DNA from 3 places in the Ruegeria sp. ABV3_008 genome. Region 1 is predicted to be linked to each of the others. Evidence: riboswitches for the same ligand, from Rfam matches in the RefSeq annotation. Region 1 holds a riboswitch; each other region holds the start of a gene.
The links. A riboswitch is a leader RNA that binds a small molecule or an ion and turns the genes downstream of it on or off. The one in region 1 is predicted to bind cobalamin.
Positions count from the first base shown of each region.

Region 2: another riboswitch for cobalamin. It lies ahead of ACXAH8_RS15635 (DUF1636 family protein); the one in region 1 lies ahead of ACXAH8_RS00320 (DUF1636 family protein).
Region 3: another riboswitch for cobalamin. It lies ahead of ACXAH8_RS11930 (DUF4198 domain-containing protein); the one in region 1 lies ahead of ACXAH8_RS00320 (DUF1636 family protein).

Region 1 is NZ_JBSWYP010000001.1:57,521-67,998, forward strand. It holds gene cbiE (precorrin-6y C5,15-methyltransferase (decarboxylating) subunit CbiE) at 1-137, opposite strand, end outside; gene ACXAH8_RS00285 (cobalt-precorrin-6A reductase) at 136-900, shown strand; gene cobJ (precorrin-3B C(17)-methyltransferase) at 873-1,625, opposite strand; gene ACXAH8_RS00295 (precorrin-2 C(20)-methyltransferase) at 1,622-2,350, opposite strand; gene ACXAH8_RS00300 (precorrin-8X methylmutase) at 2,347-2,976, opposite strand; gene cobG (precorrin-3B synthase) at 2,976-4,115, opposite strand; gene cobN (cobaltochelatase subunit CobN) at 4,112-7,405, opposite strand; gene cobW (cobalamin biosynthesis protein CobW) at 7,411-8,466, opposite strand; gene ACXAH8_RS00320 (DUF1636 family protein) at 8,463-8,843, opposite strand; cobalamin riboswitch at 8,927-9,130, opposite strand; gene ACXAH8_RS00325 (NAD(P)-dependent oxidoreductase) at 9,157-10,227, shown strand; tRNA gene ACXAH8_RS00330 (tRNA-Cys) at 10,267-10,340, opposite strand.
Region 2 is NZ_JBSWYP010000009.1:36,489-46,966, forward strand. It holds gene ACXAH8_RS15595 (ABC transporter substrate-binding protein) at 1-1,355, opposite strand, end outside; gene ACXAH8_RS15600 (LacI family DNA-binding transcriptional regulator) at 1,572-2,609, shown strand; partial or broken gene ACXAH8_RS15605 (GH1 family beta-glucosidase) at 2,606-3,907, shown strand; gene ACXAH8_RS15610 (glucokinase) at 3,971-4,933, shown strand; gene ACXAH8_RS15615 (carbohydrate kinase family protein) at 4,962-5,888, shown strand; gene ACXAH8_RS15620 (D-lyxose/D-mannose family sugar isomerase) at 5,907-6,572, shown strand; gene ACXAH8_RS15625 (hypothetical protein) at 6,692-6,913, shown strand; gene ACXAH8_RS15630 (hypothetical protein) at 6,910-7,398, shown strand; cobalamin riboswitch at 7,433-7,637, shown strand; gene ACXAH8_RS15635 (DUF1636 family protein) at 7,744-8,091, shown strand; gene ACXAH8_RS15640 (ABC transporter ATP-binding protein) at 8,088-8,864, shown strand; gene ACXAH8_RS15645 (ABC transporter substrate-binding protein) at 8,877-9,827, shown strand; gene ACXAH8_RS15650 (FecCD family ABC transporter permease) at 9,829-10,478, shown strand, end outside.
Region 3 is NZ_JBSWYP010000006.1:72,093-82,570, forward strand. It holds gene ACXAH8_RS11915 (enoyl-ACP reductase FabI) at 1-515, shown strand, start outside; gene ACXAH8_RS11920 (hypothetical protein) at 575-754, shown strand; gene ACXAH8_RS11925 (FKBP-type peptidyl-prolyl cis-trans isomerase) at 767-1,195, opposite strand; cobalamin riboswitch at 1,454-1,654, shown strand; gene ACXAH8_RS11930 (DUF4198 domain-containing protein) at 1,783-2,568, shown strand; gene cbiM (cobalt transporter CbiM) at 2,575-3,186, shown strand; gene ACXAH8_RS11940 (Ig-like domain-containing protein) at 3,183-3,755, shown strand; gene cbiQ (cobalt ECF transporter T component CbiQ) at 3,755-4,537, shown strand; gene ACXAH8_RS11950 (energy-coupling factor ABC transporter ATP-binding protein) at 4,534-5,184, shown strand; gene rplQ (50S ribosomal protein L17) at 5,290-5,709, opposite strand; gene ACXAH8_RS11960 (DNA-directed RNA polymerase subunit alpha) at 5,828-6,844, opposite strand; gene rpsK (30S ribosomal protein S11) at 6,959-7,348, opposite strand; gene rpsM (30S ribosomal protein S13) at 7,364-7,732, opposite strand; gene ACXAH8_RS11975 (DUF1254 domain-containing protein) at 7,940-8,956, opposite strand; gene ACXAH8_RS11980 (adenylate kinase) at 9,036-9,680, opposite strand; gene secY (preprotein translocase subunit SecY) at 9,677-10,478, opposite strand, start outside.

The sequences.
Region 1 (10,478 bases):
TCGGGCACCAGTGACAGGTGCCGAGGCGGGCCCATGATGACCTTGGCCCGATCCAGCACTTGACGGTTTGCGGGCGACAGGCCATCAAGCCCATCTTCACCCAGGCCCAGAACGGTTAGCCACGGAGTATCAGACATGACCAACCCCCTGATCCCCAATGTGCTTATTCTGGGCGGCACGACCGAGGCGAACGCTTTGGCCAAAGCCGTTTCCGAACAGGGGCTTGCGGCGATATACTCCTACGCGGGACGAGTCGAGAATCCGCGCCCGCAACCCTTGCCGGTTCGGGTCGGCGGGTTTGGCGGCGTGCAGGGTCTGGTTGCTTATATCCGCGACAACGGGATCAGCCATGTGATTGACGCGACTCATCCATTCGCCTCGCAAATGAGCCGAAACGCGATTGAGGCCTGCCGTGCAGCGCAAACGCCAATGGCCGCGCTGACGCGACCCGCTTGGCGCGTGCAGCCCGGTGATGACTGGCGACACGTTCCCGATATCCCCGCCGCAGTTGATGCGTTGAACGTCGAGGCGCAGCGCGTGTTCCTTGCAGTTGGTCGGGTGCATCTTGAGGAGTTCTCTGCCCAGCCCCAGCATCACTATCTGCTGCGTCTGGTCGATGCGCCCGAAGAGCTGCCCTTGCTGAATGCCGACGTGGTTGTCGCCCGCGGCCCGTTTGCCGAGGCTGACGACCGCGCGCTGATGCAAAGGCACGGGACGCAGTTGGTTGTGTCCAAGAACGCAGGCGGCACGGGCGCGCGGGCCAAGCTGGACGCGGCGCGGGCGCTGGGCCTGCCAGTACTGATGATCGACCGTCCGGTCCTGCCGGAGCGGACCGAGCTGTCGACGATTGCACAGGTTCTGGACTGGCTGGCTCATTCTGGGGTGAACCTCGGGGTGTAGACGATCGGCGCGCCGTCGCGTTCGATCACGCGGGTGCGCGATGATCCGACAATGACCACCGTCTGCATATCCGCCATCTCGGGCGTGGCCTCGGCCAGCGTGGAGATCCGGATCGCTTCGTCCTCGCGCGACACGGCGCGCGCGAACAGGATCAGGCGCTCAGGTTCACATTCATCGCGCAGGATTTCCAGCGTTTTTACAAACCCTTCTGGCCGCGACTTCGAGCGCGGATTGTAAAAGGCCATGGAGAAGTCCGCCTGCGCCGCCAGACGCAGCCGCTTTTCGATCAGGGACCAGGGCTTTAGATTATCGCTAAGGTTGATGGCGCAGAAATCATGCCCCATGGGCGCGCCAGCACGGGCAGACGCGGCCAGCATCGCAGTGATACCCGGCAGCACATCAATCTGAAGGTTGCGCCATTCTTCAGGGCCGTTCTCCAGCGCCTCGAACACTGCAGCGGCCATCGCAAAGACACCCGGGTCACCCGAGGACACAACGACCACGCGCTTCCCCTCGGTAGCCATCTGCAGCGCGTGTTGCGAACGATCGATCTCAACCCGGTTGTCACTGGCATGCAGAGTCAGGCCGGGGCGTTCGGCCACGCGCGCGACATAGGGGATGTAGCCCACCACATCGGTCGCCTCGGCCAGCGCAGCGGAGACTTCAGGCGTGACCAGGTCTTCATTGCCCGGCCCGAGGCCTGCGATCTTGACCCAGCCGCTCATGGCCGTCGCCCTTGACCGTGCACCAGGATGATCGAGAAATAGGGGGTAATCCCCTCGCAATTTTCGGACAATTTGCAGACGCGTTGGTTCGGCATTTGCGCGTATTCTACGATCCACGCGCGGTCATACATTCCGGCGGTCTTGAGCGCGCGCTTCACCTTGTCGATATTGCGTCCAATCTTCATCACGACCAGCGCGTCAGTCTTCGCCATGCGTTCGGCCAGAACCTCTTCGGGTAGGGTGGCGGCAAGAACGGTCAGGATGTCGTCGCCCCATGTGATCGGATCGCCGGTTGCTGTCCAAGCGCCGGACATGCCGGTAATGGCCGGTACGACCTCGACGGGGGCGATGTCGCGCAAGCGGGTATAGAGATGCATGAACGAGCCGTAGAAAAACGGGTCGCCCTCGCAGAGAACAACGACGTCTTCGCCCTTCTCAGCAAGGGTTTTCAGATGCTGCGCGCAGTCCTCGTAGAACGCCGCCAACAACTCATTGTAGCGCGGATCGTTCAGAGGGATCTCGGTTGTGACGGGGTATTCCATCGGGAACTCCACCGCGCCTTCCGGGATCATACCGTTGACGATCTGTCGGGCCTGACCACTGCGGCCCGGCTTTCGGAAAAACGCCACGTGGCGGGCATTGCGCAGCAGGCGGTCGGCCCGCACGCTCATCAGGTCGGGGTCACCGGGGCCGAGGCCAACGCCATATATCTTGCCGGCGCTCATTCGGCGCGGCTCGCGATGGCGTTGATGGCGGCGACGGTGATGGCGCTGCCGCCCAGACGGCCTTTGACGATGCAGGACGGCACCGGCTGCGCCTCCCATAGGGCGTCCTTGGATTCGACCGCGCCGACAAAGCCCACGGGGCAACCTATGACGGCGGCGGGGCGCGGGCAGTCAGGGTCTTCCAGCATGTTCAGCAGGTGAAACAGAGCCGTCGGCGCATTGCCGATAGCGACCACAGCGCCCTCAAGATGCGGGCGCCACAGCTCAAGCGCCGCCGCAGAGCGGGTGTTGCTCATCTCTGCAGCCAGAGGGCGCACGCGCTCGTCATGCAGGGTGCAGATCACCTCATTCTCGGCGGGCAGGCGGAACCGGGTCACGCCTTCGCTGACCATACGTGCGTCACACAGGATCGGTGCGCCGTTTTCCAGCGCGGTACGCGCGGAGGATACAAAACCGGGTGAGAAATGGACGAACTCTTCCAGCCCGACCATGCCAGCGGCGTGAATCATCCGAACGGCGACCTGCTCTTCATCGGCCTCGAACCGGGCCAGATCGGCCTCGGACCGGATGGTTGCAAAGCTTTCCTTGTAGATCGCCGCGCCGTCGGTTTCGTAAGTGTAGGGCATCAGGTGAAGTCCATCGTCATCAGTGTTTCGGGGTCCAGCCCGCGCAGGATTGGCTCATCCTCCGCACGGCCCTGTTTGACAAGATCAAATCGTCCGTTCTGGCCGACTAAAGTCACATCCGCAGGGCCCATCCGAGCGCACCCTTTGGAACAACCCGAGACATGAAGGGTGCCGGGTACAAGCGGGGCCAGTTCGCGCGCGATAATGCGGGTTTCCACTTGCGCCTGCGGGCAGAGCGGTGCCCCGGGGCAAGCATCGGCGGTCATAAGCGGGTTGGTGCCATCCGTGACAAATCCCGGGGCGGGTATCGCCGCCCCGCCTTCCAGCAGGATCAGCCGCCAAGGAGTGACACGCAGGGCAGAGGCGCCGCTGTCGCGGATCAGCGCGTGCAGCTTATTTGCGGGCAATTGCCCAAAGGCCGCACCGTAGAGGCTACCTAGATCGCAAGCGCCTGGTTGTAACGACGCGCCAATTGGTCCGGGGTCGCGGCCCTGCCATTCCGCAGGCAGACCAAAAGCCGCCACGACCCGCGCCATGCGGCGTGTGTCGGACGTGAAGACCTTCGCAAACCACGTGGCCAGAGCAATCAAGTGATCAATGGCCTCGGCCTCGGAGACGACGCGTCCCGTCTGTGCCCCATCTGCGCGCAGGATCAGCCCATCGGCGGAACGCTCCACCCGGATATCGGCCGAGTCCGCCGCCAGCAAGCGCTCCGGTCCCGTGTCGATGGCAAAGCCGAACTTGGCCGGTAGCGCGGGCAACTCGTTCAGGCGGTCGATCAATTCCTGCGTCAGCCGCGCGGTCAGATCGCCCGGCTGGTAGAGCGGTGAGACCAGAATGTTGCGCCGGACCTCAATACCCGGCTCCGCGTCCAACAGCCCAAGCGCGGATAGCTCGGACAGAAATGCCTGGTGTTCACTTTCCTGCACGCCACGCAACTGCAGGTTCGCACGGTTGGTCAGGTCGATTGTGCCGTTGCCGAATTGCTGGGCCAGTTCACACAGACCAAGCGCTTGTGGCGCGGTCAGCCGCGCCAGCCGAGGGCGCACGCGCACCACCAGCCCATCTCCAGACATCATCGGTCGGTGGGCGCCGGGGCACCAACCTTGGACGACTGGTTTTGGGGTGGGCGCGCTCATCCCAGCCCCCCCAGGTCCGCCCGGATCGAGTTGCGCCGGGTGTTCCACAAGCCGGCATCCAGCAGCGCGCGGAACCGGTCCTGCATGGCCTGATGGGCCTGCGGATTGGCCTGTTGCAGGAAAGCATCCACATCTTCATCGCCCAGCGTGGCATCGTGGTAGATGTCGAATAGATGCGGCGCAACGGTACCCGACAGATGCGCAAACGAGGCCATGTGATCCAATGTCGCGGCGATCTCGGCCGCGCCGCGGAAGCCGTGGCGTTGCATCCCGGCGATCCAGTCAGGATTGGCAGCGCGGGCATGGACAACGCGGCTGATCTCTTCCGGCAGGGTACGGGCGCGTGGATTTTCGGGATTGGTGTTGTCCAGGTGATACAGCTGCGCGGTGCCACCCGTGGCCTTCTTGGCGGCGGCAAAACCGGCCTCATGCGTGGCGTAGTCATTGGCCAGCAGCAGGTCTGTTTCGGTCAGGTCCTGCAGGTGAACAAAACTGTCAGCATGCGCCACGCGTTGGGTGATGCCCGCCTTGTCCTGAACGATATTCTCGCCCTCCAGCGCAAAAGAGCTGGCCTCAAGCCATGCCTCACCTGCCTGTGCGCGGGCCTCGTCGGTATAGACCTCGGATAGTTGGGTCATGTTGACGCCATAGCTGCCGGGGGCGGGGCCGAATACGCGGGCCGACGGGGCCTGACCGGCATAGGGGTTCCAGTCGGTCGCCTCATCCCGCGCCGCCAACGCGCGGATGGCCTGACAGTAAAGCGCCGAGAGGGTTGGGAAGACGTCCCGGAACAGGCCCGAGACGCGCAGCGTCACATCCAGGCGCGGGCGGCTGAGGTCGGTTATCGGCAGCACTTCGATCCCCGAGACCCGTTCCGAGCCCTTATCCCAGACCGGTTTCACGCCCAGCAAGTGCAAAGCCATGGCGAATTCCTCGCCCGCCGTGCGCATGGTGGCCGAGCCCCATAGGTCAACGATCAGCCCCTTGGGATAGTCGCCTTCTTCCTGAAGGTGACGGCGGACCAGTTCCTCGGCCAGCTTGACGCCTTGGGTGTAGGCCGCCCGCGTCGGCACCGAGCGGGGGTCGGTGGTATAAAGGTTCCGCCCTGTTGGCAGAACATCCGAGCGACCGCGATAAGGGGAACCGGACGGCCCGGCCTCGATCCGTTTCCCGGCCAGCGCGTCGATAAGAGCGGTCCGTTCCGCATGGGCCGAAGGCGAAGGGTCGAAAGTGCTGGAAACCTCAGGCGCGCGGCCATAGATATGCAGTCCGTCGCCAAACTGGCTTTCTTTGATGTCGCAAACAAAGCGGTCGATTCGGGTTACCGCCTCGGCAGTGCAGGTGGCCTGATCGAGGCCCAGATCGCTCTCCAACCCGATGGCCTGTGCCTCGTCGCGGATATCTTCCTGAAGGCGGTCGCGGCGTTTGGGATCAAGTCCGTCGGCATTCGAGAACTCATCGAGCAGAGATTCCAGCCGCACCATGCGATCCGGAGTGCCGCTTTCCTTCATCGGGGGCGGGATATGGCCCAGCGTTACGGCTCCGATCCGGCGCTTGGCTTGCGCGGCCTCGCCTGGGTCGTTGACGATGAAGGGGTAGATCACTGGCAAGTCGCGGATCAGCGCCTCGGGCCAGCAATTCGCCGACAGAGCAACGGACTTGCCCGGAAGCCATTCCAGAGTGCCATGTGCGCCGATATGGATCAGCGCGTCTGCGCCCAGCCCTTTGCGGAGCCACAAATAAAACGCGACGTAGCTATGGCGCGGGGTGCGAGACAGGTCGTGGTAGTCGTCATCGCGCAGCTCGGGCGTGCCGCGTTCGGGTTGTAGTGCAACCAGCGCGTTGCCGCGACGCAAGGCGGTGAAGTGGAACGCGCCCTCGGTAAAGATCGGGTCGTCCTCGGGCTTACCCCAAACGGTTTGGAGATCGGCGCGCAGTGGCTCGGGCAGGTCTGCCAAGGCTACCTGGTAGTCTTCCAGAGGCCATGAGATGCGCGCGTCTAGCAGGGTTTCAGCAATCGGCTCGGCCGGTGCGGTGCTGTAGCCCTCGGCCTGAAGATCGGTCAGCATCGCCTCGGCCGAGGCCAGAGCGTCCAGACCCACCGCGTGCGCCATTTGCCAGTCTTTGCCAGGATAGGTCGACAGCACCAGCGCGGGCACCTGATCCGCCTTGGGTTTGTCATGCAGGGTCAGCCAGCCGGTGACACGGTCGATAATCGCTTCGATCCGCTCTTGCTCAGCCCGGTGGGCAAAGCGGGAATATTCCAGATGCGGGTCACGTTTGCCCGGTTCTTTGAACGAGGCAATGCCCGCCGAAATGCGCCCGTCCACTTCGGGCAGCACCACATGCATGGCGAGATCAGCGGGGGAAAGGCCCCGTTCGGCCTCGGCCCAAGCCTTGCGGCGGGACGTGGCGAGGGCCATCTGAAACACGGGCACGCCCGCCGCGTCCAAAGGGGATGTACCCGACGCGCCTTTGCCCGAGAAGGAGGTGGCATTGATGATCGCCGAAGGTTTCAGCGTGACGATGTTGTCACGCAGCCATTCAGCGGCAGCAGGAGCTTTGAGGGAGGGGGCGAAGAGGCCCACCGCCTCGAACCCGCGACCCCGCAAGCTGCGGATCACGGTGGCGACAGGGGCCGTGTCCACCGAGGTCAAATAGGCGCGATAGAAGGTGACGACGATACGTTTTGCGTCGCCCGCAAAGGCAGTCTCAACCGGGATCACGCCGCGATCAGGACACCACGCGCCGGATTCGGGCAGAGTTTTGGCCCCCATAACCGGGCCGGCATAAAGCCCCGCCGCCAATGCCATCTGCGCCAAGGCGGCCTGTGCCGCGACTTCGCCGCCTGTGTCGCAGAGATGTGCCAGACGGCGCAGGGTCGAGACGGGCAGGGTGGAATAGTCATCCAGCCGCGGGTCCTCACGCCCGTCGGCGGGTAGGACGGCCAACGCGATGCCCTTGGCCTTCGCCAGCGACAGCACTTGCTGCAGCCCGTAAGCCCAGTAAGGCACGCCGCCAATCAGGCGGATCAGAATGCCCTTGGCGCCCTCCAGCGTCTGCTCCACGTAGGTGTCGACGGACAGAGGATGTTTCAACGCCGTCAGGTTCGCCAACCGCATCGTGGGCATACGCCCATCCGGCCCGCCACCGCGATGCCAGCCCGCCGCGAAAGCGCCAAGGTCGCTGTCCGAGAAGGACAGCACCACCAAATCCGCCGGGCTCTGGCCCAGATCGGTTGGGGTTTCCGTTTCTTCTAACCCGTGGCTTTCGCGGAAGACGACGTGCATAGGTCTTACTCGGCGGCCTCGGTTACACCCGCGAGGATATCGCGGATTTCTCCTTCTTTGATGTCGTCATGCTCGGCGATCACCACCATGCGCGAGCGGCGGTCTTCACCGGGCTCCCACGGACGGTCATACTGGTGACGCACACGAGCACCCACGGCCTGCACCAGCAGGCGCATCGGTTTGCCTTGAACGGCGGCATAGCCTTTGACGCGCAGGATGTTCAGCTCATTGGCCAGACGCTCGATCTTGGCGACCAGATCGGCAGGATCGGATTGTTCCGGCAGATCAACGATGATGCTTTCGAAATCGTCATGTTCGTGATCGTGGTGACCATCGTGATGGCTGGGCCGCGCGTCCATGTCGTCTTCTGCAGCCGCTTCCAGCCCCAGAACGACACGTACATCCACGGCGCCTTCGGCCACTTCGACAACGGGCAGCGGGCGAGGGGCCTCGGCGGCGATGATCTCTTTGGCTTTTGCAACGCCTTCGGGACCGGCCAGATCGGGCTTGGTCAGCAGGATGATGTCGGCGCAGGAAATCTGATCCTCAAACACCTCGGAAAGGGGCGTTTCATGGTCGATCGAATCGTCGGCCAGGCGCTGAGCGTCCACGGCTTCGACATTCGGCGCAAAGCGACCGGCGGCGACGGCCTCGGCATCGGCCAGCGCGATCACGCCATCAACGGTGATTTTGGAACGGATATCGGGCCAGTCGAACGCCTTCAGCAACGGCTTGGGCAGGGCGAGGCCAGAAGTTTCGATCAGGATGTGATCGGGGCGCGGCTCCAGCGCCATCAGGGCTTCGATAGTCGGGATGAAATCATCGGCCACGGTGCAGCAGATGCAACCGTTCGCCAGTTCCATGATGTTTTCCGCCGGACAATCCGGGATCGCGCAGGATTTCAGGATATCGCCGTCGACGCCAACATCGCCGAACTCATTGACCACAACGGCCAGACGCTTGCCCTGCGGGTTCTGCATAAGGTGCTTGACGAGAGTTGTTTTGCCCGAGCCCAAAAAGCCAGTGATCACAGTGACGGGGAGTTTCTCAAGATTGCTCATTTCAGGGCTCCAATCGGGGGAATGCGGGCTGCGCAGTTTTTGCGGAAATGTTCGGGGCGTTCGCGCCATTTGACCAAGCCGTCTTCGGTCGCGAGGTACTTGGTGGCACCGTCAACGATCACGTCGACATGGTCTGTTTCGTTCAGGTGCTCATAGACGAAGGTCCAGCGATCCGGGCCGCCGCGCAGCACGATGGAACAGCCCTCGTTGCAGTTCGACAAGCATTCCACGGCTTTAAGGGTAATCCCTTCCGGCAGCTCCGCCTGTTCAAGCGCCTTGTGCAACAGGGTGCCGGGGCGTTTCTCATCGTCTTCAACGGGCAGCCCGCGACGACAGGTTGTGCAAACCAGCAATTCGACCGGAGCGGTCTCGGTCATGTCTCTCATCCCCCCAAATCCTCATCGTGGGGGACGGGGTTTCATGCGGGTCCCTTGACCCGACACCGGAACACCCCGTCCGGTTTCATCTTCGGGCGCTGGCAGGTCTCCCGGCTTGCGGATGTCAGAGTTGTCCTCTGTCGGATGTCCCGCCTTCCCGGCTTTGCGCCAGTGGCTTGGGCACCCTCTCCGGTCACGGTCGCGGGGGCGGCTGCGTTTGGCGGAAAACCCGTTGACGCATTCCCTTTTCATCTGTTCTCACAGACACCAACATGAGGCTCATGCGGCACGCACCCGCAGCTTGTCAAGCGCGATGCAGCTCAGACCGCTGCGGCACGTTGAAAAGCGACCTGCCAGCGTCGCTAGGCGGCATGAACAGGGCGCTGATGCATGGTCGCATGGCCTCAAATCGCAAACGGAGGCGAAATCCATGAAAGTAGGTTTTATCGGGCTTGGGAATGTGGGCGGCAAGCTGTCAGGGTCATTGCTGCGCAATGGAATCGACCTGACGGTTCATGACCTAAGTTCCGATTTGGTTGAGGCCTTTGTCGCGCAAGGGGCCAAAGCGGCTGAAAGCCCGGCACAGATGATGCGCGATTGCGATGCCGTGATCACCTGCCTGCCTTCGCCTGCGGCCTCGGACGCGGTGATGCAAGAGATGCTGCCTGAGGTCGGCCCCGGTAAAATCTGGATGGAGATGTCCACCACTGACGAGGCCGAGGTCAAGCGGTTGGGTGCATTGGTTCTGGAGCGCGGAGGGGCCGCCGTCGATTGCCCTGTTTCGGGTGGCTGTCACCGCGCAGCGACGGGCAATATCTCGATCTTCGCTGGCTGCGATCGCGACACCTTCGAACGCATTCTGCCCTTCCTTACGACCATGGGGCGGCGCGTTCTGCACACCGGAGAGCTCGGCTCGGCCTCGGTTCTGAAGGTGTTGACCAACTATCTGGCGACGGCCAATCTGATCACCTGTGCCGAAGCGCTGGTCACCGCCAAGGCCGCCGGGATGGATTTGAACACCACCTATGAGGCCATCAAAATCTCGTCGGGGACATCGTTCGTGCACGAAACCGAAAGCCAGGTGATCCTGAACGGTTCGCGCGATATTTCGTTTACGATGGATTTGGTGAAAAAGGATATCGGCCTCTTTCAGGACGTCGCCGACCGCGCCGGTGTTCCGCTGGAAATCAATCCGGTGATGATCAAGATCTTTGAGGATGGCATCGCCCGGTTTGGCGAGCGTGAGCTGTCGCCAAACATCATAAAACGTCTGGAAGAGGCCACAGGCCTGGACATCCGCGCACCGGGTTTTCCTACGGAAATGCAGGACGATGAGCCGGAAGAACCAGGTTACGAGGTTGTGCCTCAGGGGCGTTCCTCGTGAAAACTGAATTCCGGAGCCGGTATTTAGAGGAGGGGGATGTGGAGGCGAGTACCGGAATCGAACCGGTGTACACGGATTTGCAATCCGCTGCGTCACCACTCCGCCAACTCGCCTTTTCAAGTAAAATCAAATACTTGCCGTGGTGTGGTGGGCGTTTTAGCAGCTTTCATCGGGGGCGTCCAGAGGATTGCCGTCGATTTTGGGCCGCAAATCAATATTTGTAAGACCCGGTCTAAACGGATCGTGAACCA
Region 2 (10,478 bases), on a different contig from region 1:
TTCGCGGCATCCCACGACGACTGGATTTCACCCGCAACAGTGGCCGCGTCCTTTGCGCCCGAGGAATAGTCGACCATTCCTGTCCAGAACGTGCCCGCACCGACTGCACCCGGCATCAGGTCTGAGCCGTCAAAGCGGAACGTGGTGGCGTTGGTCAGAATCTCACCCTGCCCGCGCTGCGTGTCATTGGCATAATTCTCGGGGTTTGCCCCCAGGTGCGGCGTCAGGAACCCGTCCTGAGACATCATGATCTCATGCGCAAATGGAGTTTTGAGGAACTCCATAAACACTTCAGTCGCCGGGCTTGGGTTTGTGATAGTGAACAAGGTGCCCGCGCCCAGAACCGGTGTGCCCAGATCTTTCTCAGCGTAGGCCGGGAAATAGAAGAAATCGGCATCCACGCCCAGCTCTGTCCCTTCCGGGAAATAGGCCGGTATGAACGAGGCCTGACGGTGCATCATGCAGGCAGGCGGGCTGTCAAACAGGCCTTTGGGGCTATCGCGGAAATCGATCGCAGCCGTGTCGTCTGCGTTCCCAACCACATAGTCGTCATTGCGGGTAAAGCTGCCATATTCCTCAATCGCGGCAATCACGCGCGGGTCGTCGAACTTCATCTCATTCGACACCCACTGGTCATAAACCTCGGGCGGTTGTGTACGCAGCATCAGGTCCTCAACCCAATCCGTCGCAGGCCAACCCGTCGCGCCACCGGATGCGAGGCCGACGCACAGCGGGGTCTCACCGTCTTCGACCATCTGATCCATAAGCGCTTTGAACTCTTCCATGGTCTCAGGGACCTCGTAGCCGAAGTCCTCGAAGTTCTCAGGGATGTACCAAACCAGAGACTTGACGTTCACGTTGAAGAAGAAGCCGTAGAAATCCTTGGCTCCGTCTGCGTTTTCGAAAGTTCCCAGATCGACCCAGGACTGACCGGCCGCGAAATTGTTCTTGATCCAGTCCGCCGATCCATCGGCAAGCGGCGTCAAATAGCCGTTTTTGGCCATGTTCGCCGCGAGGCCGGGCTGCGGGAAAACCGTCAGGTTTGGCGCTGATCCGGCTGCTGCGTCGATCAAAATCTGCTGTTCCAGCGAGTCCGAGCCGACATAGCTGGAGCTTGCGCCTGTTGCCTCATCGAAGTAGGCGACCAAGTTTTCGAAGGACTGTCCTTCGCCCGCAAGCCAGGGGCCGAAAATGGTTAGGTCCTGACCGCTCAGATCATGAGCGTCTGCAAAGGCCTGGAACCCATCCCAGTCAAAGCCACCCTCTCCAACGGGGTGGATCATTTGACCCTGTGCGTGAACAGCCCCGGCAGTCAGGGCAAACGTGGCCACACCTGCGTACAGCGTGCGTTTCATGAAATCTCCTCCCAATACTCTCCAGCGGCTTCGCTTCATGTTTTTCAAAGCGCTTTGAATGATTAATGTTATCCGCTAACATTTTTACTCTGTCAATGAGTCGTGTTTTCGAATAAGTCAGAAAAACATGCTTGTCTGTTTTCACAACAGGTTGGCAGGCGCACAAAACAGGATCTCACCAGTAATGCCTTCGATTTGAAGGCGCTTTGACTACCTATGAACCTCAAGCAGCTCTCTGAAACACTGGGTCTTTCGCAAACCACGGTCAGCCGGGCGCTGAACGGCTATCCTGAGGTCAACGCTGAAACACGTCTGCGGGTCGAGGCAGCAGCGGCCAAACATGGCTACCGCCCCAACAGCCGCGCCAAGGGGTTGGCGACGGGCAAGTCCATGGTCATCGGTCACGTCATCCCCAGCTCATCAAGGCATGAAATGGTGAACCCGATCTTCGGCGATTTCGTCGCCGGAGCATCTAAAACCTATGCCGAGCATGGCTATGACATGATGTTCACCAACGCGGATGACACCTCGATCGAGGCGGCCTATCGCAACCTGTTCCAACGCGGGGCGGTCGATGGCGTCGTGCTGCAGGGTCCAAAGGTCAACGAGCCAAGGATCGAGGTTCTGACGCGCATGGCGGTGCCGTTCATCGTTCATGGCCGCTCAACCGGCGTGCAGGCTGAATATGACTGGATTGATGTGAACAACAAGAGTTCGTTCCAGCGCGCGACGCAGTTTCTGATTGATTTGGGCCACCGTCGCATCGCCCTGATCAACGGGCTGGAGGATATGGACTTTGCTCAACGCCGTCGAGCCGGATACCTGGACGCTCTACAGCAAGCCGGCTTGACGCCGGATGCCGCCTTAATGCGCAGCGCTGAAATGACCGAGGTCTATGGCCACCGGGAAACCCATCAGATGCTGCAGATCGCAGAACCACCGACCGCGATTCTGGCCTCGTCGATGATCACGGCCATTGGTGTGCGCCGCGCCTTGGAAGAAGCAGGGTTGCAGATGGGGCGGGATATTTCGGTCATCGCCCATGACGATGATCTTTCCTACCTGAAAAATGGTCAGGATGTGCCGATCTTCACAGCAACGCGGTCCTCCGTTCGGGACGCTGGCGAAATGGCGGCCGAGATGCTGATCCAACGGATCAAGTCTCCGGGTGCGCCGGCACATAAGAGGTTGCTTGAGGCCGAGTTGGTCGTCGGGCGATCAACCGGGCCTGCGCCCAGTGGGGTTCGACGATGAAATATACACGCAACGACTTCCCCGACGATTTTCTATTCGGCGTCGCAACATCGGCCTACCAGATCGAAGGCCATGCACAGGGCGGTGCTGGCCGGACGCATTGGGACAGTTTCGCGGGCACGCCTGGAAACGTCGTCGGCGCGGAAAATGGCGCAATCGCCTGCGATCACCTGAATCGGTTCGAGGAAGACTTTGATCTGGTTCAGGATGCAGGGTTTGATTGCTACCGCTTTTCGACCAGTTGGGCGCGTGTTTTGCCCGAGGGTCGGGGGTATGTAAACCAAGCCGGGCTGGACTATTACGACCGCCTGGCGGACGCGCTGCTTGAACGCGGCATCCGCCCCTGTGCGACGCTCTACCACTGGGAGTTGCCTTCGACGCTTGCCGATCTGGGGGGCTGGCGCAATCGGGATATCGCCGGATGGTTCGCCGATTTCACTCAGGTGATCATGGGCCGTATCGGAGACCGCATGTATTCGGTCGCGCCGATCAATGAGCCTTGGTGCGTCAGCTGGCTCAGCCATTTCGAAGGCCATCACGCACCGGGTTTGCGCGATATTCGTGCGGCCGCACGTTCGATGCATCATGTCCTTCTGGCCCATGGCAGCGCCATTCAAACAATGCGTAGTTTGGGCATGTCCAATCTGGGTGCTGTCTTCAACCTCGAATGGGCGGAGCCCGCTGATGATAGTGCTGCTGCTCAACGCGCGGCAGCACTCTATGACGGGATCTACAACAGGTTCTTTTTGGGCGGCGTGTTCAAAAAAGCCTATCCCGACAACGTGCTGGAGGGACTGGAGCCTCATTTGCCCGAGGGTTGGCAAGATGATTTCGACACCATTGGGGCGCCCGTTGATTGGTGCGGCTTGAACTACTACACCCGCAAGCTGATCACCTCGGCAGACAGCGCCTGGCCAAGCCTGACCGAAGTGCCGGGCCCTCTGCCCAAAACTCAGATGGGTTGGGAGATCGACCCCGACGCCCTGACCCGATTTCTGAAAAGGACCGCAGAAGACTATACCGGTGATCTTCCGATCTATGTTACAGAGAACGGCATGGCGAGCGCCGAGCGCCAGCAGGACGATGAGCGCATCGCCTATCTGGACGATCACTTGACGGCGGTGCAACAGGCTTTGGCTGCGGATGTTCCCGTGAAGGGGTACTTCATCTGGTCTTTGCTGGATAACTACGAATGGGCCTATGGCTATGAAAAACGGTTTGGATTGGTAGACGTGGATTTTGAGACGCTGGACCGCAGCCCCAAAGCCTCCTTCGCTGCCGTAAAGGCCGCACTTTCCGAGGATGCCGCCGACCGGCAGGCCTATCGCCAGCCGTCCGGGTCTTTGCGCCCGCATTGGACATTGGTAGCCGATATCGGCGGAACGAATACGCGTCTGGGCATTGTCTCTGATGGTAAGCTGACCGCATTGCACAAACACCCGACGGGCACCCTGCCCGATCTGCTGGACGCGTTGCATCATATACGCGATGAAGTTGGCACCGCGCCACAAGCCGTGGTCGCGGCTGGGGCCGGACCGGTGCGCGACGGGCGCATCCAACTGACCAACGCGAATTTGGACCTGTCCGAGGAGGCCCTGGCCAAGGCGACAGGGGCCGCCAACACCTATGTGATCAATGACTTCACCGCAGCAGCCTGGTCCGTGGCCGAAGTGACAGAGGCTGACGTATCCGTCCTGCAAGGCTCTGCCACTCCGCCGATGGGTACGCGTTTGGTCGTCGGGCCTGGAACCGGTTTGGGTGTCGGTGCACTGCTCTACTCCGAAGGGCATTTCCACACCGTGTCAGGCGAAGGCGGCCATGTGGGCCTGTCCCCACGCACGCGGGATGAAGTCGATATCTTCGACGCCGCGCGCCATCTGGCACCCGAATGCTTTTTCGACGACAGCCTAGTGCTTGAGGCCGAAATGTTCCTCAGCGGAACCGGCTTGCCGATCCTGTATCAGGCCGCAGGCATGGCGGCTGGGCAAGCTCAGCCTCCGGTTCGCACCGCCCGAGATATTCTGCAGGACGCACACGACAGCAAGGACCCAATCGCCGTTCGCACCGCAGATTTGTTCATCAGCCATCTGGGTGCGTTGATGGGTGACATGGCCGTCACCGTGATGCCCGCCGGTGGCGTCTTCCTTCTGGGAGGCGTAGCTGAGAAAAACCGCTGGATGTTTGGCGAAATCTTCCGCAACGCGTTCAATGCAGGCGGGCGTTTCAGCGAGTTGCGGCAGTCGATGAATCTTTATATCTCTGAACAGGCTGAATTTGGCATTGTTGGCGCTAACAACTTCTGTAAAAATGCGCTTCAGCGATAACTGAGCGTATTTTGGAAGAGGATGTGGGATGATCCTGTGTTGCGGAGAAGCCCTGATCGACATGATTGCCGAACCGACCCTGTCCGGGCGGGACGGTTTCGTTCCCCATTCTGGCGGAGCTATATTCAATACCTCTATCGCTTTGGGCCGGTTGGGCGCGCCCGCTGGACTGCTGACCGGACTGTCCTCAGATATGTTCGGGCAGCAATTGGCCGATGACCTGCGGGACAGCCACGTGGATACGACACATGTGATTGCCTCGGACAGGCCGACCACGCTGGCGTTTGTTCAACTGAAGAACGGCCACGCGACATACACGTTTGTCGATGAAAACACTGCAGGTCGGATGCTACGTGCAGAGGATATGCCGCGCCAACTCCCCGCGGTTTCAGCGCTGTATTTTGGTGGCATCAGCCTTGCCTGTGAGCCTTGCGCGGATGCCTATGCCGCGATGCTGGCGCAACATGGCGCGAACTGTGCTGTGATGTTGGACCCCAATATCCGACCCGGTTTCATACAGGATCAGACCCGCTACCGCACGCGGTTGAACCAGATGATCGAACAGGCCGATATCGTCAAAGTCTCGGATGAGGATCTGGACTGGATCATCCCAGGCCCGGAAAGCCACGATCAGAAAGTCCCCCTGCTGCTACAAGCAGGCCCCTCTGCCGTCCTCGTTACCCGTGGGAGCGAGGGCGCCTCGGGCTATCTGGCCGGCGGTGCGGTGGTCTCAGTTCCTGTCAAACCGGTGCAAGTTGTTGATACGGTTGGCGCGGGTGACACGTTCAATGCAGGGGTTTTGGCGTCGCTGGAACAGGCTGGCAAGCTGACAAAGCCCGGCTTGAAAGCACTGTCCCCAGACGCGCTACGCGACGCCTTGACCTTGGGCGCAGAGGTGGCTGCTGTGACCGTCTCACGCGCCGGAGCCAACCCGCCCTGGTTGCATGAAATATAGCCCTACGAAGAGTCTGAGATGAAACGATCCGAAATCAACCGTATCAAGACCGAAGCCCAGGCATTCATCAGTTCATTTGGTGCCGTTCTGCCACCTTTCGCAGATTGGACACCTGAGCAGATGCGCAGCGCCCAGGCGGACAGTATTCGTGCCCATGGGCTAGGTTGGGATATCACCGATTACGGTCAAGGCAAGTTCGATGAGCTTGGGTTGTTTCTGTTCACCCTGCGCAACGGTAACGTCAGCGATCTGAGCCGGGGACGCGGTATGCTCTATGCCGAAAAGCTGCTGATCTCTCGCGACAAACAGCTATCGCCGATGCATCGCCATATCGTCAAAGCCGAGGACATCATCAACCGTGGGGGCGCCGATCTGGTTATGGAAATCTATGCCTCGGACCCCGATGGCGGTGTCGACCGCGATACCCCGGTCACCGTTCCCAGCGATGCCTGCCCTGTCACCATACGGCCCGGAGAGCATTTGCGCTTGAAGCCAGGTCAGAGCGTGACCTTGATGCCCGGCATCTGGCATGCCTTCTGGGCGGAAGGTGGGGATTGCTTGATTGGCGAAGTCTCAACCGTGAATGACGACCGGACGGACAACGTATTTGAAGACCCGATCCCGCGCTTTGCAACAATCGAAGAAGACACGGCACCGGATTTCCTGTTGGTTGCCGACTACTGATTTCATTAAGAATTTCGCGCTTGCATTTTCTGACTAATTTAGTCAGTTAACGACTGACCCAGTCAGATTCCTTGGAATCATCGCCCGGTCCCATTTTTGCGACCGAAAGATAACCTCACATGCGAAAATCCCTCGCCGACCTGTTGGCCATGGACGCCGTTGCCAGCCGCCATGGCTGCGCATTGAAACCAAAACTGAGGCAGGCGATCGAGGCTGATCTCAGCTTTTCCGTCCGCGCTGCATCACCGCGTCCTGAAACACCGGTCGACCCCTGCACCCTTTCGCGAAACGTCCACCCATTGGTTGCGAAATCCCTCAAACCCAAAAGGGAACGCGCATGAAACACTCGGCATCCAACCACACACTGACCTTCACCGATTTTGACGGTTTCGAACGCGGTATGCTCCCTGTCATGCGGCACTTCATTCACAGCTTCACAGAGCCGGAAACGCAGGCGTGGCAACATGCCTTTTCCGTCGCAACCGAACGCTGGGGGCGCGACCAAGGATTGGTTTTGGCGCATCTGGTCTTCAAGATCATCAAGGCCACGCTACACACCCGCCCTATGGGACTAGCCTTCAACGACCCGCTTTGTCTTGAAACACGACAAGAACTGACATGTGACGAACGCGCACTGTTGCGGATGCTGCATCACATGCGTCGCGACGAAACTCCGGCGGCGCGCGATGCCTTGAACGAATTGACCGGAGGCTACCCGGACGCGCACCTGATACAGGCCGGCTTGACCCTGGCCAGCCAGTTCCCAACAAATGGCGTCAGACCGGGCCAAACCGCCCGCAGGCCGACCCTGCGCGTGGTCCGCTAGCGCGATTCCGGCGCTTGACAATAGGAGCGTGAGCAGACTAGCTGCTCTGGATGGTTCCCGACGGCCTGTGCCTGAGGGATGAAAATGGGAATACGGTGCGGCCCGAGGGCCAATGCCGTGACTGCCCCCGCAACTGTAAGCGGAGAGCGACGCCACAGAACCACTGGCCCCTAAGGTCGGGAAGGTTGGCCAAGCAACGACCCGCAAGTCAGGAGACCTGCCATCACAGTTTAACCAACCCGGGGCGGGGTGTCCCGGAAGGAGGCTCGATGGCACATCTGCGTGCTGATGCAACTCATGGCTTTTGCCTTCACTTGGCTTTTGTTCAAGTTGGCGACCCGTGCCATGGCTGATCATTTTGTCCTGATATGCGGCACCTGCAATGGGCCGATCCCCGCACATAAGGCGAAGGAAACGCTGGATAGCCAGCTGCCCGAGGGGTTCTCGACACGCCTGATCGACTGTATGGCCGGGTGCGACCGACCTATGACGGTTGGGCTGCAGGCCAAGGGAAAGGCGCAATATCTGTTTGGCGACATTCAATCCCCTGCCGATCTGAGCGCTTTGGCGGAGTTCGCCCATCAATTCCGGGACAGCGAGGATGGCTGGACCAGCGCCTCGACCCGTCCTTTGGCGCTCTACACCAAAACTCTGTCGCGCATGCCCTGCCTGCCAACGGAGGACACGGCATGAGCTTTCTGGTCGCTGAAAATCTGGAATACTACGCCCTGAACGGCGATGTTCTGCTGCGCGACACCTCGTTCACGCTGGAGGAAGGCGCGATATTGGCCGTTGCTGGCCCGAACGGAGCCGGCAAGACGACGCTGCTCAACCTCTTGTGCGGGGTCGCAAAACTGGCGCTGGGCGATGTGCGTATTCAGGGTCAAAGCCTGCGGAAACTGTCGTCGCTAGAACGGGCCAGACGGATTGCCGTTGTCGGCCAGCAGGAAATACCCGACGGGCGGCTGCAACTGCGCGATTATGTAGCCCTGGGGCAAATCCCGATCAGGGCCGACAAATCCGCCGAAGCTCGTAAAACGGATCTGCAGCGCGTATTAGACACCACCGAACTGTCCCATCTGGCTGGCAAACAGATGGCAAAACTGTCCGGCGGTGAGCGCCAGCGCGCCCATATCGCACGGGCTTTGACCCAGAACCCCTCGCTGCTGTTTTTGGATGAGCCGACCAACCATCTGGACCCGGATGCCAAGGGGCACATGCTGTCTCTGGTCGCCGAGTTGGGCGTGACGGTTGTGATGATCGTGCATGATCTGGTCATGATCCCCGAATTCGCCAGCCACGTGGCCCTGATGAAGAACGCGCAGCTGACGGCCTTCGGCCCGGTCTCCGAAGTTCTGACGCCAAACCGCGTGCGCGAGACTTTTGGTGTTGACTATTTGTGTTTCCAGCACGAAGGACGCGTGATCCCCGCGCTGGACATCCGAAAACGAAAGCTTTCATCTTAACAGGAGAGATTGATGAAACTGAAACTCTTGTCCGCTGCGGTACTAAGTGCACTAGCGGGCGGCGCTGCCGCGCAAGAGATCACCGTCGACAATTGCGGTGAACCTTTGGTGTTCGACACCAAGCCCGAGCGGATCGTGGTTCATGACATGAACATGACCGACATGGCCTTTGCACTGGGTCTTCAGGACAGCATCGTTGGCCTGACCGGCATCACCGGCTGGTACAAGACCAGCCCTGATTTCGACGCGCAGCGCGGTGACATTCCCGAACTCGCTCCGAAATACCCGACGGTCGAGAACCTCGTCGCGGTTGAGCCCGACATGTTCTTTGCCGGATGGTATTACGGCATGAAACCCGGCGGCGACGTCACCCCCGACACGCTGGAGCCCTTTGGCATCAAGACCATGGTTCTGACCGAAAGCTGCATTCACCTGAACACAGACCGTCCCGAAGCCAGCATGGACCTGCTGTTTGATGATGTTCTGCGTCTCGGCACGGTCATGCATGTCGAACACAAGGCGAACGCGCTGGTCTCGGGCTGGAAAGACCAACTGGCCGCGATCGAGGCCAAAACCGCCGATCTGGAAAAACCCCGCGTCTTCCTGCTGGACGGCCCGGCCGATGCGCCCTTTACCGCAGGCAAATATGCCATTCCCGACGCGATGATCGCAGCGGCTGGCGGCGTCAACGTCACCCATGACATGGACACTAGCTGGGGCCGCACCTCGTGGGAGGCTGTCGCCGCCTCGAACCCCGAATTCCTTGTCCTGCTGGACTATCAAACCGGCAACGGCGCGGCGGATACCTTCAAGTTCCTGCAGGAACACCCGGTGATGTCGCAGACCGATGCAGTCAAGAACGAGCGCTGGATCGGCCTGCGTTACGAAGAGCTGACACCGGGACCGGCAAACATCGAAGCGATCGAGAAGATGGCAACGGCGATGCACCGGGGTAACAGCTAAGATGACGAAAACGGGCCGGGCGGTCCTGTTGGGGGCGGTCATTCTGACCGCCCTTTTGCTGCTGTCGACTATCTACGGAACTACCCCGATCCCCTTGGCCGAGGTTTTCACCGCGATTGGGCTGGGTACTGGTGTGACTGAGGGCGACATGTCCCCTCTGCACCGGATTGTCTTTGACCTGCGCCTGCCCCGCGCGTTGTTTGCGGCAGTGATTGGGGCCGGGCTGGGTGTTGTCGGGGTCGTTTTACAAACGACAACGCGCAATGACCTGGCTGACCCGTTTCTCTTTGGCCTCTCGTCCGGGGCCGCTGCGGGCGCCGTTCTCGTCATCACTGTGACAGGCGATGTTCTGGGCATCTGGACCCTGCCACTTGCGGCCTTTTGCGGGGGCCTGATCGCGTCCGGCATTGTTCTGGCCCTGGTTCAGAGCCTGCGCACCAGTGCGCCAGAGAAACTGATCCTTGCAGGCCTGGCTGTATCTTTTCTGTTTTCGGCCATCACCAACTATCTGATCTTCGCAGGCGACAGCCGCGCCGCGCATTCCGTCATTTTCTGGATGCTAGGCGGCCTTGGTCTGGCCCGGTGGGAGACCTTTCCACTTGTCGTGCTAGGGCTGACCCTGATCCTGGGCTATTCCCTCTACCGAAGCCG
Region 3 (10,478 bases), on a different contig from region 1:
TTGCCTATTCGGACAAGAACGAGCTGACAGGCCGGTTTCTGAACACCACAAGGGCCAATTTCAAGCACTCGATGGATGTGTCGGCCTACTCGTTCATCGAGGTCGCCCGCCGCGCCTATCCGCTGATGAAGGACAATGGCGGCTCGCTGCTGACACTGACCTATCAGGGCTCGAATCGTGTGGTTCCGAACTACAACGTGATGGGCGTTGCCAAGGCCGCGCTGGAATCGGCGACACGCTATCTTGCCAACGATCTCGGCCCAGAGGGCATCCGCGTGAACGCGATTTCGCCCGGTCCGATGAAGACCCTGGCTGGGGCTGCAATCGGCGGCGCGCGCAAGACGTACAAGTTCTGCGACCAGAATGCACCGATGCGCTCGAACGCTACGCTGGAGGCCGTCGGCGGCACAGCGGTTTACCTGACCTCGGACGCGGGGGCTTGCACCTCGGGTGAGATCATCCGGGTGGATGGCGGTTTCCACGTGCTTGGAATGCCACAGCCGGATTTCATGTGACCATATCTTTCCCAGACGCCGCCAAGATTTGACCATCTTTCGGCGTCAGGGATATGGGCATGAGCAAAACCGACCAGATCCTTGCCAGCAATACGCGTGGCACCCAGACCAAACGGAAAACGGGGTTCCTGAGCCCCCGCGCCCGTGTTCTGCTTTTGACGCTGACCACATTGCTGGTCTTGTTCGTGTTCCTCACGCAACCGCAGGTCCGCGCAGCGCTTGACGGGCTTTGGGGCTAATCCCCCAACCCTTCAGTTCACTGAGACAACCTCGATATCGAAAATCAGGTCCTGACCAGCCAGCGGGTGATTGGCGTCCAGCGTCACCGTGGCCTCGTTCGCTTCGACAACCGTAACAGGCAGCGCCTGACCGTCGGGGGTCTGCATCTGCAACTGGGTTCCAGGCTCTAGCGGGATGTCATCCGGAATACCCTCACGCGGGATGTCCTGCCGCATCGCCGGGTTGATCGGGCCATAAGCGTCGACACAGGCAATCTCGACCCGTTTCTTGTCGCCAACCGCCAGTCCTGGCATGGCACTGTCGAGGCCGGGAATGATCTGGCCCGAACCGACAACGAATTCCAGCGGATCGCGCCCGTCCGAGCTGTCAAAGACGGTGTCGTCCAGCAGCGTGCCGGTATAGTGGATGCGAACTGTGTCGCCTTGTTTGATCTCAGACATTGGGCCTCCGGGGCTTGTGGGGAATAGGGCGCCGAACACAAGCGCGCTACGCCGGAGTCTGACGCCGCGCAGGATGCATCCATCTGATTCTGATGTCCAGATTGCGTTGTAAACGCGCGCATTCTCTGGTCGTCGCTTGCAAGCACGTCTTCGCTAAAAACGATACCCGGTTGGCAGAACAAGAACACCCGATCCTATCGACAGGATGTTATCGCTAAGGGTTGAAATAGAGATTGACCGGTAATGGGAATCTCTGTCATCAGCATCCTTATGTCCGGTTCCGGGTTCGCCGGAGAAAAGGGAATGCGGTGCGGGGAATTCTGATCCACCCAATGCCGCAACTGCCCCCGCAACTGTAGGCGGTGAGCAGGGCTGACACGCCACTGGGTTCCACCCGGGAAGGCCAGCCCCATGCTTTGACCCGCAAGTCAGGAGACCTGCCGGATATACACCCTCGGAAGGGGTGTGTCACCGATGCCGGGGTGTGCATTGGGCCAATGCCCTCTTTTCGGGCAAATGGTCTCGTTCACCTCGATATCAAGCAAGAAACGTGCCGGGGTTGGCACGAAGGACGAAGGAAAGACCTTGTGAAGAAACTGTTTTGCACGGCTGCTGCTGCGCTGGCGATTCCAGCGATGGCGCACGCACATTTTCTGCTGGAATACACCACGGACACGCTGATCGAGGCACCGGGCGACGTGCCGGTCAAGTTGATCTTCTGGCACCCGTTTGAAAACGGCCATGTCATGGATCTGGAAAAGCCGCAGGAATTCTATGTGATCCACAACGGCGAAAAGACCGACCTGCTGGACACGCTGGAACCCATCCGCTTTTCGAGCCCAGAGAACGAAGGTGCGGCCTTCCAGGGATCTGTTCCGGTCAAGCGTTCGGGCGACTACGTAATGGTCACTGTGCCTCAGCCCTACTACGAAGAGGCCGAGGATATTTATATCCAGCAGATCACCAAGGCGTTCCTGAACCGCAACGAACTGCCGACCGATTGGATGAACCCTGCAGGTCTGGCGACTGAGATCGTACCGCTGAACAAGCCCTACAACATCATCGCAGGCTCGACCTTCACCGGTCAGGTTCTGGCAAATGGCGAACCGGTTGCCGGCGCTGAGATCGAGATCGAATATATGGCCGCCAAACCCAGTTTCGACAGCCAAGCCTCGTCCGATCCCACTGTTTCGCCGATGCCGGGTGGTGCTGTTGTCGCCCTTTCCGACGCGAATGGCTATTTCTCCTTCGGTGTCCCGAAAGCTGGTTACTGGGGCTTTGCCGCCCTGGGCGCTGGTCCTGAAACCGAACATGAAGGCAAAGAGCTGAGCCAGGACGCGGTGATCTGGATCCGCGCCTGGGACATGGAGTAACCACAGATGCACATCGTCGACGGAGCCCTGTCCAACCCGGTGGTCATCGGCGGAGCCGTTGCCGCCGCTGGTGGGGTCGCAATGGGCCTCAGGTCGCTGGATCTGGACCGCATCCCCACAGCAGGGGTGCTAGCGGCCAGTTTCTTCGTGGCCTCTCTGATCCACGTGCCGATTGGGCCGTCGTCGGTGCATCTGATCCTCAACGGTCTGGCCGGGCTTTTGCTTGGCTGGGCCGCCTTCCCGGCCCTGTTTGTGGGTCTGCTCCTGCAGGCAGTCTTTTTCGGCTTCGGCGGGCTTACGGTGCTGGGGATCAATACGCTTAACATCGCCTTTCCGGCCGTTCTGGCGGGGCTGCTGTTCCGCCCCCTGATCGGGCGCGGTTCGCCGGTCCATGGAGCGATTTGGGGTGGCATAGGTGGTGCCTTTGCCATTGCAGCCACGACCGTCATGGTGGGCATTTCATTGGCCCTTTCAGGGGACGAATTCCTCCCTGCCGCCAAGCTGGTCTTCTTTGCCCACATCCCGGTTATGATAGTCGAGGCCGTCCTGACCGGATTTGCCGTTCTTCTCGCGCGAAAAGTCAAACCTGAACTGTTCCTGACAAGGCCCGCCACATGAGAAAGATTGCGCTCATCCTGGCCCTATGCGCGGCCCCTCTGCCCGCGCTGGCCCATAAGGTGATTGCCGGAGTCTTTGCGTCCGGCGATGCGATCGAAGGGGAAATCGGCTTCTCCAACGGCACCATGGCGACCGATACCGAGGTCGTCGTGACCGATCCAAACGGGGTCGAGCTGGGTCGAGCCACGACCGACGCCGACGGGTTCTTCATCTACACACCCACCGCACCCGTCGCCCATACCTTCTTTGCCGACCTTGGCGCCGGTCACGTGGCCGAGGTCACCATGCCCGTCGAGGACGTCGCCAAGATCATGGGCGTCGCCGTCCAGAACACGCCGTCAGCGTCGCCAGCGCCTGCCTCGGGTGGTGTCAAAGTGGCCTCCCTCAGCGATGAGGAACGTCAGGCCATTGCGGCCGCCGTGCGTGACGAAATACGCCCCCTGCGCCGGGAAATCGCCGCCTATCGCGAACATAACGACCTCCAGACCATTCTGGGCGGCATCGGATACATCTTTGGCCTCTTCGGGCTGGGCTTCTACCTCGCGGCGCGGAGGAAACTCGCAGGCTGATGGCACACGTACTGGAACTACAGGAACGGACGCTGGCCGAGGCTGGCACGATCGGTCAACGAGGGTTGATTACCTCGCTTGATCCGCGCGTGCGCATCGTCATGTCTGTTTTGTTTGCGGTCGTTGTGGTCTCCCTATCCGCCCTGCCCGCGCTTGCGGCGGCGTTGATGATCGCGCTGGCTCTACTGGTGCTATCCCGACTGCCTTGGCACAAAATGCTCAAGCGGATGGCGATGATGGACAGTTTCATCATCTTCATGCTGGTCCTCCTGCCCTTCACGATGCCCGGCGACCCGATGTTTACCATCTGGGGGTTTCCAGCCAGCTGGCAGGGGCTCTGGAAAGCCGTGGAAATCGCGCTGACCGCCAACGCCGTGATCCTGACCGTAATGGTTCTGGTCGGCACAATGGAGCCTGTCACTCTGGGCCACGCCCTGCACCGGCTGCGCTGCCCGGAAACACTCGTGCATCTTTTGATGTTCACCATCCGCTACATCGATGTCCTACATGAGGAATATCAACGCCTCCGCGCCGCGATGAAAGTCCGAGGCTTCCGCCCCGGCACCAACTGGCACACCTACCGTAGCTTCGGCTACCTGGTCGGGATGATGCTGGTCCGGGCAATCGAACGGTCCGAGCGCATCCTCGGCGCGATGAAATGTCGGGGGTTTTCAGGCAAGATGCTGTTGCTGCAAGACTATAGCCTGACCCGCCGGGATATTGTCTTTGCTGCCGGGTTTGGAGGCCTCTGCCTCGCCCTGATCCTAGTGGAATTCGCATGACACTCATCGCGCTGGACGACATCTGCTTTGCCTATCCCGGACAAGCACCGGTTCTGAACGGCGCAAACCTGCGGCTGGAGCCCGGACAACGCCTGTCACTGACCGGCCCGAACGGGGCCGGGAAATCCACGCTTCTACGTATCACACTTGGTCTGCAGCGACCGTCCTCGGGTATGGTGACCGTCTTTGGCAAACCAAGGCAGGCCGAGGCCGATTTCCATGACGTGCGCCGCCATATCGGCCTTGTCTTTCAGGACCCCGACGACCAGTTGTTCTGTCCCACTGTGGCCGAGGACATTGCCTTTGGTCCACTGAACCTCGGCAAGACGCGCGACGAGGCCTTGGCAATCGTGGATCGCGTTCTCCGCGATCTCGACCTCATGCATCTGAAGGAACGAACCACGCATAAACTGTCAGGCGGGGAAAAGCGTCTGATCACGCTGGCAACGGTTCTGGCGATGGAGCCACAGGCCCTGCTGCTGGATGAGCCGACCAATGCGCTGGACACTAAAAACGAGGCGCGGTTGCTCGAAATCCTGCAATCTCTGCCTCAAGCTATCCTACTGGTCAGCCATTCTCCTGCATTTCGCGATGCGCTTGCCCCGGACAGACTGGAATTGCGAGACGGCAAGCTGGTCGCTGTATGAGAAAGCCTATTTTGGTCGCGCCGATGCAAGCAGTTTGCAAATGCGCAAAACAAAAAAACCCCGCGTCGAGGACACGGAGTTCTTTTTTGAAAGCTGTAGGCTTTCTTATTCTTCTGCGGCCTCTTCGGCTGCAACGCGGGCTTTGTCAGCCGCGCCTTTGGCGTCGACGTCACGATCAACGAATTCGATGATCGCCATCGGGGCCATGTCGCCATAGCGGAAGCCAGCTTTCAGGATGCGGACATAACCGCCCTGACGCTCCGCGTAACGGGGGCCCAGAACTTCGAACAGCTTTGCGACGTCTTTGTCTTCTTTCAGCTGTGCTGCGGCCTGACGACGAGCGTGCAGGTCGCCGCGCTTGCCCAGAGTGACCAGCTTTTCGATGATCGGGCGCAGTTCTTTTGCCTTGGGCAGAGTTGTTTTGATTTGCTCATGCTCAATGAGCGAGCCTGCCATGTTTGCAAACAGAGCTTTGCGGTGCTCATGAGTACGGTTCAGGCGGCGGTAACCACGTGCGTGACGCATTTTTCAGTTCCTATCTTGCGTTTTGCTTTGTCTGGCCGGCGATGCGTGTCACCGGCTCTCCTTGGGGCGGAAGTGCCCGTATTGTCCCCGGAAATCCCGGGCATTTGGGAAGACGCGCTTAAAACGCGTCTTCGAATTTCTTCGCCAGATCTTCGATGTTGTCGGGCGGCCAATCCTCGACATCCATGCCGAGGTGCAGACCCATGCCGGACAGCACTTCTTTGATCTCGTTCAGCGACTTTCGGCCGAAGTTCGGAGTGCGGAGCATCTCGGCTTCGGTCTTCTGGATCAGGTCGCCGATGTAAACGATGTTGTCGTTCTTCAGGCAGTTTGCCGAACGGACCGACAGCTCCAGCTCGTCGACTTTTTTCAGCAGCAGCGGGTTGAACTCCAGACCATCGTCTTCGTCCTGGCGGCCAGCCGATTCCGGCTCGTCGAAGTTGACGAAAATCGATAGCTGATCCTGCAGGATACGAGCCGCATAGGCCAGTGCATCTTCCGGAGTGATCGAGCCATCAGTTTCGATCTTCAGGGTCAGCTTGTCATAGTCCAGAACCTGACCTTCACGGGTCGGCTGAACGTCATAGGCAACCTTCTTGACCGGCGAGTAGATCGCGTCGATCGGGATCAGGCCGATGGGTGCATCTTCAGGCTTGTTCTTCTCAGCCGAGACGTAGCCCTTGCCGGTGTTTACGGTCAGTTCCATGAACAGGTCGGCGCCATCATCCAGGTGGCAGATGACGTGATCACGGTTCAGAACCTCGATGCCCGCGCTTTCGCTAATGTCACCAGCGGTGACAACTGCGGGGCCTTTGGCATTGATCGACAGGCGCTTGGGGCCTTCGACTTCCATGCGCAGCGATACGCCTTTGAGGTTCAGGATGATGTCGGTGACGTCTTCACGTACGCCCGCAACCGAGGAGAACTCGTGCAGGACGTTGTCGATTTGAACGCTGGTGATGGCCGCACCTTGCAGCGAGCTCATCAGAACGCGGCGCAGCGCGTTGCCCAGTGTCAGACCAAAGCCACGCTCCAGCGGTTCAGCAACCAGGGTTGCCTGACGCGCAGGGTCGTTGCCCGGCTTGCCGTCCAGCTGGGTCGGCTTGATCAATTCTGCCCAATTCTTGTGGATCATGTAATCCCTCCATTCCTGTCCGCGCCCCATGACCAACAAGGTGCAGACGCCCGAGGTTCAAAATGACATGCTGGGGCCGCGCAAAAACGCAGCCCCAGCTGAATTCAAAATCGCTTAGACGCGGCGGCGCTTCGGCGGGCGGCAGCCGTTGTGAGCGATCGGAGTCACGTCGCGGATCGACGTGATGTTGAAGCCCACGGCAGCCAGTGCACGCAGAGCCGATTCACGACCCGATCCGGGGCCCTGAACTTCGACTTCTAGCGTCTTGACGCCATGTTCCTGCGCCTTCTTTCCTGCATCTTCTGCAGCCATCTGAGCGGCGTAGGGTGTCGATTTCCGAGACCCTTTGAAGCCCATTGTACCAGCAGACGACCACGAAATGGCGTTGCCCTGTACGTCCGAGATCAGGATCTTGGTGTTGTTGAAGGTCGAGTTCACATGGGCGACGCCCGATGCGATGTTCTTACGCTCTTTGCGCTTAACGCGAGTCTTATCACGTGCCATAAGTCAGACCCTCCCTTATTTCTTCTTACCAGCGATGGCCTTTGCGGGGCCTTTGCGGGTACGAGCGTTGGTGTGGGTGCGCTGACCGCGAACCGGCAGGTTGCGGCGGTGACGCAGACCGCGGTAGCAGCCCAGATCCATCAGGCGCTTGACGTTCATTTGAACTTCACGACGCAGGTCACCTTCGACGGTGAAGTTTTCGTCGATGAATTCGCGGATTTTCAGAACTTCGGCGTCGGACAGTTCGTTGACGCGACGGGTCGCTTCAATGCCCACGGCTTCGCAGATCGCTTTGGCCGAGGTGTTGCCGATTCCGGTGATATATGTGAGGGCGATTGGTACCCGCTTTGCAGTCGGGATGTTTACGCCGGCAATACGTGCCACGTGTCACTTTCCTTTTCGTTGCGGTTCCGTAACTCCAGAACCTTTTTTCACAACGCCTAACCGTGGCAGTGTCGCCAGAGGGCTCAGCATTTTATGATATGATCATGTGAACGGAATACCCGCGCACAATTCGATTCTCTTCCGAGATAGCGTCAATTAGTGTCGCGCGACCCGCGCGTCAAGCGCAGATCGCATATTGATCCTGATTTACTCCGCAAGCTCGATTTCAGGGAAGGTCCAGCTCCCGTCGATCACTTCGGGCGCGGGTTGGTAGAGACGCACGGTATAGTTCCATCCCTCCATGATCGGTAGGCAATTCACACGGCCGTCGTCGCAACCACCGAAATGAACCGTCATCGACGCATCCGGGTTACTGTCGCCCATCACCGAGTTGATCACGTAGACACCCAGACCGTTCTCTTCAAAGAACCCCGCCGCGTTATACAGGCTGACCGACCAGAACGCGCCAACCGGCACCTTTGCGGGAACTTCAAGCTTGTACGCTCCCAGCTCCAGTCCAGGTTCGACGTTCAGATAGAAGGCCTGCGCCTCTGGCAAGCCACCCCAGCCGAACGCTGTTCCCAGAAGGTGGCGCACAGGGTCAACCGTCTCTTTCGAACCGAATGTGCCAGTACTGTCTGGCGAGAAACGGGCAAGCTCCAACGCGGCGCTCAACACCTCTTCAAACGCATCCTTGTCGTAATGCGCTTCGTCGAAAAGACGCGCGGAATTGGCCTGCAGCGTGACCCCGTCCTGCAACGCGGTCACTTCGGCTACATCTGCGGGGTCCTCCGAGTCGACGAGGTATCGAAACAACAGCGCCACGTAGGGCGTATCGAACTTGTCGACCGTCAGCTCATAAGTGCCACCGCCCAGAAACACATCATTGACGTAGTGATCCTGATTGACCACCTGCACCGAGACATAGCGATCCCAGGTCTCCGGCACGGTCAGCACAGCGCCATCCGAGATATCGACGACGGCCATGCTATAGAGCGTATCCCGGTTCATGCGGATCGTCGGCTGCATATCCAGCGGTGTAGGCTCGCGCACATGAAACAGCGTGTTGACGCCGCCCGACTGCGCTAGGTACTTCCGAAATTCGATATCTGTCGCCGCACGGACAAAGTTGTCGATGGTCACCGGCGTCGATTCTGCACAAGCACCGATTGCTGCCATAGTCAGAGCGGACGTCGCCGCAAGCGTTTTAAGCGATAGGCTCATAGCTATCTCCCAACGAAAAATGCGCGCGTTGGCCGAAGTGATACCTCGTCAAACGCACGCATTCAATTGTCAAGATATGTTACCTCAGGGCAGCTTCGATCGCGCCTTGAACCTCTTCGATTTCGCCCAGACCGTTGATCTTGGTCAGTTGACCCTTGGCATAATAGTAGCCGATCAGCGGTGAGGTTTTCTTGTAGTACTCCATCAAGCGGGTCTTGAGGCTTTCCTCATTGTCATCCGCGCGGCGCTTGAAGTCATTCTCTTTGCCGCAATTGGAGCATTTGCCGTCCGCAGGAATCGGCTTTGTGATGTCGTTGTAGACCTCGCCACAGCCACCACATGTCGAGCGCGCGGTGATCCGTTCGACCAGAGCGGCGTCGTCGACTTCCATCTCGATCACGGCATCCAGGCTATTGCTGGTGCTGTCCAGCAACTCACCCAGCGCGTCGGCCTGTGCCAGTGTGCGCGGGAAGCCGTCAAAGATGAAACCGCCCTCTGCGCCTGCGTCCAGCTTTTCACGGATCAGGCCGATCACGATCTCGTCGGTCACAAGCTGCCCTTTGGCCATAACCTCGGCCACACGGTTGCCCATCTCGGTGCCGCTATCCTTGGCCTCGCGAAGCATATCACCAGTGCTGAGCTGCACCATGCCGCGTGTTTCGACCAGATGACGCGCCTGGGTACCTTTACCGGCACCCGGGGGGCCAAGCAGAATGATATTCATCGACGAGCAGCTCCCTTTCTGCCGCGTTTCTTGCCTTTGCCGCGCAGTTGGGACTTTTCGATAAGCCCTTCATATTGGTGCGCCAACAGGTGGCTCTGAACCTGTTGGATCGTGTCCATGGTTACAGAGACGATAATCAGAACCGAGGTGCCACCGAAGTAGAACGGGATGGCAAACTGGTTCCGAACGATTTCTGGTAGCAGACAGACCAGCGCGAGGTAGGCAGAACCCAGCACCAGAACGCGATTGACCACGTATTCGAGATACTCGGCGGTTTTCTTGCCGGGGCGGATGCCGGGCACAAAACCGTTCTGCTTTTTAAGGTTGTCGGCCACGTCATCCGGTTTGAAAGAGACGTTGAACGTATAGAAATACGCGAAGAACACGATCATCGACGCGAAGAACAGCAGATAGAGCGGCTGTCCCGGACCAAAGTTCGCCAGCAGCCACGACATGACCGGACCGTTGGCCGCACCCGACGAGAAGGTCGAGATCGTAACCGGCAGCAACAGCAGCGAGCTGGCAAAGATCGCGGGGATAACGCCCGACGGGTTGACCTTGACCGGCAGGTGGCTCGAGCCGCCTTCGTAAACCTTCATACCGGCCTGACGGCGCGGGTATTGAATGTGGATCTTGCGCAAGGCCCGTTCCATGAACACCACAAAGGTGATCACGACGATGACCATCAGGATCACACCAACGATCACGGCCGGGCTGATTGCGCCCGAACGACCCGAGGCAAAGAACTGAGCCAGAGCGGCCGGAACCTCGGCGATGATACCGACGAAGATGATCAGA